Regions from separate parts of the Aeribacillus composti genome, predicted to be linked through region 1. Evidence: riboswitches for the same ligand, from Rfam matches in the RefSeq annotation. Region 1 holds a riboswitch; the other holds the start of a gene.
The links. Region 1 has a riboswitch for cobalamin ahead of RI196_RS06620 (ABC transporter substrate-binding protein). Riboswitches for the same ligand answer to the same signal wherever they lie in the genome.

Region 1 (4,843 bases):
TTCAAGTAAATGTTGTCTTGCCAAGAGGGCAATAGTCAACGTAAAATCTTCTTCCTCATAATTTCTATAGGTTGCGCCGGGATCGCTTCCTCCGTGGCCAGGGTCTAAAAGAACGGTTGTCACTGCAATATCCTCCTTCGTTTTCAAACATCCAATTCGCTTGTCTGCAAATATTTTACTGTAGTTGAGCAATTTTCATTACAATAATTACCATGTAAAAAGAGACAAACGGAGTACCCCTTATGCCACATGAAGCTGTTTTTTAACGACATCAATGGGAATATCTTGTTTCGCTGCATCGTAAATAAACTCCACGAGGCTATGTCCTTTCTTCTTTCGAAGGAAGTCAAGCCCGGTAGAGAAATCGCTGTTGGATTCGACCATACTGTACACATAAGCGAGTTGCACCAAGATCCAATACCGTTTCACCGCCCGACGTTGACGAACGCGGTACCCATCGAGCTTCAGCTGGTCTTTCGCTTGTCGAAAAAAGCATTCGATCGACCAACGCTGGGCATAGTAGCGCAAGATCTCTTCATCGCTTAGCTCCCGGTCGGTGCTCAAGACGCAGTGAAGATGTTCAGGTGTCATCGGCTGATCGGCTTTCCAAGCCAACAACACAACGGCATCATCGAGACCTTTCAGCGCTCCCTCGTAGCGATACACGCGATAACGCTCTTCTCCCACCGTGACGAGATGGGTGTCGTTCGGTTCGATATAGCGGGCAAACTGTTTGGCTTGGATGGCGATGCCTTTTGGATAAAGAACCCGATTCGTCTTGAGCATCGCAATGACGTGGAATCCTTTTTTCAGGCAGGCTTCCACGAGTGTTTTCGATGGGTACCAAGAATCCATCAGCACATAAACAGAACCGTGCACATCCAAAGAAGAAAGCATCTCGATGGCCCATTGACCCTTGCTTTTCCCATCCGCCTTGTCGTAGAGGCGAAACGCAAAGGGAAAGGCTTGCGTCATCGTATGAACCATGAGCCAGACGAGAGAGTGTCCCCAAATCGACTTTTTGTCCGCGTGAGAATAATGCCAATTACACCCTTCAATAGCGTGTTTCGCCTGTGACGAAGGCTTCGTTTTTCGGCAGATCGTATCATCGATCGAAACAAAAATGGGGTGATTCTTTCGCTTGGCCGTTCGTTCCACATGACGAAGCATCCACTGCTGGAGTTTGCGAAGCAAGATTTCTTCATCCCAAGGGCTTTTCGTGAAAAAATGGCTCAGTGTCGTTCGATGGTTGGGATGAAAGCTCTCATGATGCAGATCGGTCAAGGTTCCCACAAATCCTTTCGTTGTCAGCGCATCGATAATATGAACGAGATGCTTCATGACCGGCTTAGAGAAATAAAGGGCCAGCCCCAACATTGCGAAAAACTTGTCGATTCCTTGGTGATGTGGTAGTCTATTCATGAGACATGAACCTCCTTGAGAATGGTTTGGTGACACATCTATTCTAATCAAGGAATCGGGTTCATGTCTCCTTTTTTGTTCGGATGTAAATTTATGTTAGTGAATTTGCTCATCTACAGTATTTTATTCAAGTAATGGAAAGGAAGTTCAAAAAAATTTTATTTTTAGCGAAAACTGTATCGAAATCCAAAACATTTAGGTCAATTTGTCGATTTTTTGCATTTTCTTCCTACCAGAATTCAATCAAATCATGTATAATACATTTCGTCATAACATTATACCAAAAAGCAAACAGGTGCCGGCACATAGCTGCCAGCTTAAAAGGGAAGTTTGGTGAAAATCCAACGCGGTCCCGCCACTGTGAATGGGAGCAACCTGGGAAAACCACTGTTTCAACGGGAAGGTCCAGGAAGCGATGACCATGAGCCAGGAGACCTGCCTGTTTGAGCACACCTAAAACCCTACGCGGATAGGGAGGTGTTTGAAAACAATACATATGTACGTTTTCAGACATCTTCTTATCGAATTCAAGAAGATGTTTTTTATTGGAGGAGGAAAATGATGAAAAAACTATCTGCACTATTTTTAGCCTTATTACTTCTATTTGGAATTGCGGCTGGATGCGGCCAACAAAATACATCAGAGCCGTCTGAAAACAAAAGCAATCAAAAGACGGAAGAGACGGCTTCACAATTTCCGGTGAAGGTCAAGGACGGTTTAGGAAATGAGGTGACGGTAAACGAAAAACCGGAGCGGATTGTTTCGCTAATTCCAAGCAATACTGAAATTGCCTATGCTTTAGGGTTGGGTGAACAAATTGTCGGTGTAAGTGATAATGACAACTATCCGGAAGATGTTCAAAACAAAGAAAAGGTTGGCGGGATGGAATTTAATGTTGAAAAAATTATTTCTTTAAAACCGGATCTTGTTTTAGCGCATGCTTCCAGCGCCCATAACTCGCAGGAAGGGCTGAAGCAGCTGAAAGATGCGGGAATAAATGTTTTTGTAGTCGAAGATGCCCAATCATTTGATAAAGTGTATGACTCCATCCAGACAATCGGCAAAATTACAGGGACAAGTGACAAAGCCGAAGATATTGTGGCTGAGATGAAAACGAAACTGGCGGATATTCAAGAAAAAGGAAAAACGATTCCGGATGATCAAAAAGTGTCTGTTTTTGTCGAAGTGAATCCCGCACCACAAATCTATACGACTGGAAAAGGAACGTTTATGGATGAAATGCTAACGATCATTGGAGCAAAAAATGCAGCGGGCGATCAAGAAGGCTGGCCGCAAATGACGGAAGAAGCCGTTGTAAAACTGAACCCAGACGTCATTGTGACGACATACGGCTATTACGTCGATAAAGCTGTTGACCAGGTGTTGGCACGCAAAGGATGGGAAAATGTATCAGCGGTGAAAAATAAACGGGTTTACGATGTGCATTCCGACTTGGTGAGCCGCCCAGGCCCAAGATTGGTTGAAGGAGTAGAAGAACTTGCGAAAGCAATTTATCCGGATGTCTACAAAAAATAAACATGTGGTCGCCTATACGGCGACCGCTTGTTTTCTTATTTTTTCCGTCTTTTTAGGAATTTCTATCGGAACGTTTCACATCACGTTTAAGGATATTTTCCAAATAATTTTCAATCAACTGTTTCATACTGGTTTGGCGCCGGACATTGATGAAAGCATGAAAAGCATTGTGCTTGATATTCGACTTCCTCGTGTCGTTTTAGCCGGACTTGTCGGAGCCTCGCTTGCAATGGCGGGGGCTTGTTATCAAGGGCTTTTGCAAAACCCTTTGGCAGATCCTTATACGCTCGGTGTTTCATCAGGTTCTTCTTTAGGTGCTGTACTTGTTCTTTTTTTCGGCATTCAAATTCCTTTTTTCGGCTCATTCACTTTGCCGGTTGTCAGCATTTTTACGGGTTTTTTAACGATTTTGGCTGTGATTTTGTTCGCCAATTTCATTGAAAAAACGATGAGGATTGAAACCATTGTGCTGACCGGAATTATTTTAAGTTCCTTTTTAAGTGCTTTCATTTCGTTGATGATTGCCCTGACAGGAGAAGAATTGCGACAAATTGTCAACTGGCTGTTAGGAAGCGTTGCGATGCGCGGCTGGGGATACGTTTTGATGCTTTTGCCGTTTTTTTTAATCGGGTCCATTTTGATTTTTGTAAACGGAACAGAATTAAACGCTCTGTCCTTTGGCGAAGAAAAGGCGAAGCAGCTTGGGGTCCATGTAAAAAGGAGAAAGCTGTTTATTTTAGCATCATCCTCTTGTTTAGCCGGTGCGGCCGTTGCCATCAGCGGAACGATTGGGTTTGTCGGTCTTGTCATCCCGCATGTAAACAGGCTGCTTTGGGGAAGTGATTATCGCCATCTTCTCCCTCTGTCCGCCATTTTTGGCGCCGCTTTTTTAATTTTGGCGGATCTCGTTTCAAGAACGATCGTGTCGCCGACAGAACTTCCGATCGGTGTGATCACGGCTTTAATCGGCGCTCCCAGCTTTGCCTTTATTTTAATGAAACAAAGAATGGAAAGAAGAGGGTAACATGCTGCAAGTCAAGAACATTTCGGGAGGCTATCAAGAGCGAAAGATTATCGAAAACCTTTCCTTCTCAGTAAAAAAAGGGGAAATATTTGGCATTTTGGGGCCAAACGGGAGTGGAAAGACGACACTATTAAAAATGATCAGCGGGATTCTTCCGGTTAAAAGCGGCACGATCGAGCTTGCCGGCAAACCTCTTTCTGCTTATTCTCCGAAAAAATTGGCGCAAAACATCGCTTCATTGCCGCAAATCCCAACGCAAATGTTTGATTATACCGTTTGGGAGACAGTGGCGCTCGGCCGTTATCCTTTTCAAACGGGTTTCTTCAAGCGGTTGACGGGAGAAGATGAACAAATCATCCAAAAGACCATGGAGCAGACGAATATTTCCCACTTAAAAAATAAAGCGATCAATGAATTAAGCGGCGGGGAAAAACAGAGGGTTTTTTTAGCGCAGGCTCTTGCACAAAACCCCGTTTTGCTTTTATTAGATGAACCCACGAACCATCTTGATATTTCCCATCAAAAAATCATGCTTGATCAGTTGAAAAATTGGACACAATCAAATGGATTAACGGTTGTCTCAATTTTTCATGATTTGAATTTAGCAAGCCTTTATTGTGACAAACTGCTGTTATTAAAAGATGGAAAAGCGGTTGCCGTTGATAATCCATCTGTCGTGATGAACGAAAAAACGATTGAACAGGTGTATGGTGTTTCGATTGTCAAACAATCACATCCGGAGCTTGCCCGCCCGCAAATGCTGCTTATACCCGAACAGAAACAGGAAGAAACATATAAAGTGACAAAAAGGGACATTGTTCAGACGAAGGAACTCATCTATTTAAAAGCGGCATCGCCGCT
Region 2 (4,843 bases), 1.7 Mb from region 1:
TTTTCGTAGCTAATTTTGGCCAATCAAACATCCAAAAATATAGAACAGCGAAATGAATTGTTACTAACAAAATTGACATTATGATCAAGGTTGATTTTAACATAGATCCCCTCCGCACATATTATACCATGGTATGGAAAAATGGGATGCTTAGGTCCCCAAAAGGATAAGCTCTTTTAAGAGAAAGTATTTGCGAAAAATTCTTTCATAGCATTCCTTTTGGTTTGGCAGCAGATAACAAAAAGGGCAGTCTCTGCTGCCCGTTATCATGAGAACGTAAATTTTTACAACTCATCAAAGCCGTTATCAATCGTGTTGACTTTTGTATATTGTCTCGATTTTTGTTCAAAGAAGTCTGATTTTCCTAAGTCCACTTCTTCATAAGCCCGTATCCATTTCAAAGGATTTGTCCGATAGCCTTCAAAAGGACGTTCGAATCCCAGCTGATTGGCACGGAAATTCGCATAAAATTTAATATAGCTCTCCACATCTTTTAAATGCAGGCCTTCAATGTCATTGCCGATAATTACACCGGCCCATTCGATTTCCAGCTCGGCTGCTTTCATAAATGTTTTCGAAACGAATTGTTTCAGTTCATCTGTATCATATTCAGGATATTGCTTCAGCACCGCTTTGAAAATTTTTTCAAACAAACCTACGTGTATTTGTTCATCACGGTTAATGTAGTTAATCATCGTGCTAGTGGCTACCATCTTTTGGTTTCTGGCTAAATTATAAAAGAATGCGAAACCGGAATAGAAAAATAAACCTTCCAGTATGACATCAAAGACGATCGATTTCAACAAATTCTCCACATTCGGATTTTCTGCAAATGCTTTATACCCGTTGGTGACAAATTCATTTCGCTTCCTTAAAACCGGTTCGTTCCGCCAATATTCAAATACTTCATCCTGTACGTTTTTAGGCACGATGCTTGAGAGAATATACGAATATGAATGGTTATGAATCACTTCCTGCTGGGCGAGCAAAATCATTAAGGCGTTTATGCTCGAGTCTGTAATATAATCGGCAACTTTTCCGGCATAATCGGTTTGAATGCTGTCTAATAAAGCTAAGAGGCCGATAATTTTTAAAAATGCGTCCTGTTCTCTTTCTGAAAGCTCAGGAAATTGCTTCACATCTTGAGCCATATTGATTTCAAAAGGTGTCCAAAAGTTTGCGAGCATCCGTTTATATTTTGGATATGCCCACGGGTAGGCGACATCATCCCAATTGAGCACGTTGGAACATTTTCCGTTCACTATTGCTGTTGAACGGTTTGGTGCATCAGGATCCATAATAACTCGTTTTGTTAATGTTTGCTCCATATTAATTCCTCCTTAACTTGCACATGATTCACATTCATAAATGTCGCTTGATGTCGAACGGACATAATACGTTGTTTTCAATCCGGATTTCCAAGCAGTCAAATGAAGCTCCAGCAATTCTTTCGCTTTGATCGTGTTTAGAACGTAAAAGTTGAACGAAATGGACTGGTCAATATGTTTTTGACGCACCGCATTTTGTTTAATGCTCCATGTTTGGTCGATCAAATAAGCGGATTTATAATACCAAGTCGTTTTTGCATTTAAGTCCGGAACAGTAACTGGAATTTTGTAGTCTTTCTTTTCCTCTGAATAAACTTTTTGGAAAATTGGATCGATGCTTGCTGTGCTTCCGGCTATAATGGAGGTCGATGCGTTCGGTGCGACCGCCATTAAATAGCTGTTGCGGATGCCAAAAGTCTGCACCTTTTCCTTTAATTCCTGCCATTTTTTTGACGTATAACCGCGGATCTCAAAATATCGGCCCGTATCCCACTCCGAGCCTTTAAAGAGAGGGTATGCGCCTTTTTCTTTTGCGAGCTCCATACTCGACTGAATGGTTAAATACGCAATTTTTTCATATAATTGATCGACAAATTGGACTGCCTCGTTACTTTCCCATGCAATTTCCTTTAGTGCAAATAAATGATGCATGCCAAACGTTCCAAGACCGATTGCACGGTATTTTTCATTTGTAAGCTTCGCCTGTAATACCGGAATGCTGTTTAAATCGATGACGTTGTCCAGCATCCGCACTTGAATAGGGATTAATCGTTCCAGAACATTATCAGTGACAGCCCGTGCCAAATTGATGGAAGAAAGGTTGCAGACGACGAAATCGCCGGGCTTTTTCACAATGACAATTTTTCCATCTTCGACATATTGTTCTTCAACAGTTGTTGAGCTTTGATTTTGCGCAATCTCTGTGCATAAATTGCTGCAATAAATCATGCCGGCATGCTTGTTTGCGTTTTTCCGATTCACTTCATCACGATAAAACATAAAAGGCGTTCCCGTTTCAAGCTGGCTGATCATAATCCGTTTCATTATTTCAATCGCAGGCACTTTTTCTTTAGATAAGGATGGATGATTCACACACTCAAAATATTTTTCCCGAAAGCTGCCGTTACCTTTTTCTTCATCATAAAAATCTTCCAGATTGAATCCCATGACTTTGCGAACTTCGTGGGGATCGAACAAATACCAGTCTCCGCGCTTTTCAACTTGTTCCATAAATAGATCAGGAATGCATACACCTGTAAATAAATCATGGGTGCGCAGCCGTTCATCTCCGTTATTTAATTTTGCATCAAGGAAAGCGAAAATATCTTTATGCCAAACATCCAAATAAACGGCAATTGCTCCTTTTCTTTGGCCGAGCTGGTCGACGCTCACCGCCGTATTATTTAATTGCTTCATCCAAGGAATGACACCTGATGAAACTCCTTTGAACCCCCGGATATCGCTTCCGCGGCTTCTGATTTTCCCCAAATACACTCCAATGCCTCCGCCGCTTTTAGAAACATTGGCAATATCAGTGTTCGAATCATAAATGCCTTGAAGGCTGTCGTCTACCGTATCAATAAAGCAGCTTGAAAGCTGACCGACTGATTTTCCTGCATTAGCCAATGTCGGTGTTGCAACCGTCATATATAAATGGCTCAATGCCCAATACGCTTCCTTTACAAGATGCAAACGTTTGGATGGATGCTCTTTCATCATTAACGTCATAGCGATGATCATAAAACGTTCCTGTGGAAGCTCAAATGTTCGTTTATGAAAATCTTTAGCTAAATACCGGTCGTAAAGGGTCCTTAATCCGATGTATGTAAACAGCTTGTCCTTCTCAGGATCAATGGCATTTCCCAGCTCCATAATTTCCTCTTTTGAATAATGCTCTAGCAAAAGAGGGCTGTAGATTCCAAGATCGGTTAATGTTTCGATTAACAAATAAAAATCGCCGTAGCCCGGTTGGTTGTAATTTCTGTTTTGGCTCGCTTCATGGTAAATTTTTTCAAGAAATACGTGTGCAGCTAAAAAAGTCCAATCCGGCTCACTTTCCGAAATGTTTGCTAAAGCTTCAATAATCAGCAGGTTTGTAAATTTTTCAAGATCATCAATCTGCTGGTATTGTAAGGTTGTCAGCACTCTTTCGCTGTATTCATGAAAGGAAAGGGACGGAAACTTTTCTTCAAGCTGCCTTAGATAAAGTTCCAAATCGCTCCTGTTAAAATGATTTTGAAAAACCTCGTATAGATTTAATGCTTTCGTAATATTCATCAAACATCCTCCTTATCAAAATAAAAAACCGCTCAGGAAGCTGAGCGGATCAAACGATGATTAAAAAGGAGGCAGTTTACAAGGCGAAACTACTCCATTCAAACCATCGTTTCATCTTCCCAACCCCCGAAGAATTAGAAACGTTCGGACAAAGGCAGGTCTCCTGACTCGTGCTTCATCCTACTTTGAATCCTTCCCATACGAAACGTACAGTGGATTATTCATTTCGTAGCACTCACAGTTGCGGGGACAGTTCCGGATTCTCACCGGATTCCCTTTTAAGCTGAAAACAGCACCTTTGTCGTTAGGTTTTCAATATATAGTATTTAATTGTTTTTTATTACACAATATATAGATTTTGATGTTATATATTCATCATAATCGTACTTGGCGAAAATTGCAATAAAAAAGTGAGGCTGATTGAAATTTTGCAACCTCACGAAACAATTAATGAAACTGAATATCAATTTTCTTTTTGTTGTTTTCGGTTTGTTTTGGAATACGGATTTCCAAAACGCCATTTTTATATGTCGCGCTCACTTCTTCTTCTTTTACATTTGCCGGCAATGCAACAGCGCGGTGAAACCGCCCGACAAACCGTTCGCGTCTATGCATTTCTTCTTCCTTTACTTCTTTGCTTCTTTGAATTGTGCCGCTGATCGTAAGAACGTTGCGATCAAGATGAATGTCAACGTCTTCCTTTTTTTCAAGGCCGGGCAAATCACACGTAACAATTACTTCATTAGCAGTTTCATGAATATCAAGCCGGGGGGTATTCATAGTCTCAAAGTTTTCAAAAAAATGCGGGAAGCTTTCAGAAAAAACGCGATTCATGTTTCGTCTAAATTGGTTGATCTCAGAAAAAGGATCGTAAGGAATGAGAGCCATATGATTGTTCCTCCTTTGATTTTTTTACAGAAAATATTATTTGTGTTGGGAAGAGAAATATACATAAAGCAAAATTCCAATTATTGTTTTCAATGTCCGGTGTATCCAAAGTTATTTCGGAATAGAGCTCTTTCAGATTTTTACTATTTATAATCGCCTTTAAACATGTTTTTCGTCAACAGTAATCTTTAGTTTTATAGAAAATATTTCATTTTCGAATATTGAATTTAACGAATTTGAATAAATTTTAAAAATTAATTGAAAAAATTGTTGATCATCTATTTTTAATTGCCGATATATACAATGGACACTAATAATGAATTTTGAAGGGGAAATCAACCAATGTTTAA

Region 2: linked by a shared signal. The riboswitch ahead of RI196_RS14575 (ribonucleoside-diphosphate reductase subunit alpha) and the one ahead of RI196_RS06620 (ABC transporter substrate-binding protein) in region 1 are both predicted to bind cobalamin.

Annotation. Positions count from the first base shown of each region.
Region 1 covers NZ_CP134501.1:1,334,232-1,339,074, forward strand. Annotated here, with positions in the region: gene RI196_RS06610 (N-acetylmuramoyl-L-alanine amidase) at 1-123, opposite strand, end outside; gene RI196_RS06615 (IS701 family transposase) at 241-1,422, opposite strand; cobalamin riboswitch at 1,699-1,879, shown strand; gene RI196_RS06620 (ABC transporter substrate-binding protein) at 1,984-2,958, shown strand; gene RI196_RS06625 (FecCD family ABC transporter permease) at 2,921-3,982, shown strand; gene RI196_RS06630 (adenosylcobinamide amidohydrolase) at 3,984-4,843, shown strand, end outside.
Region 2 covers NZ_CP134501.1:2,993,110-2,997,952, reverse strand. Annotated here, with positions in the region: gene RI196_RS14580 (ribonucleotide-diphosphate reductase subunit beta) at 285-1,328, opposite strand; gene RI196_RS14575 (ribonucleoside-diphosphate reductase subunit alpha) at 1,341-3,605, opposite strand; cobalamin riboswitch at 3,742-3,920, opposite strand; gene RI196_RS14570 (Hsp20/alpha crystallin family protein) at 4,053-4,493, opposite strand; gene RI196_RS14565 (globin-coupled sensor protein) at 4,836-4,843, shown strand, end outside.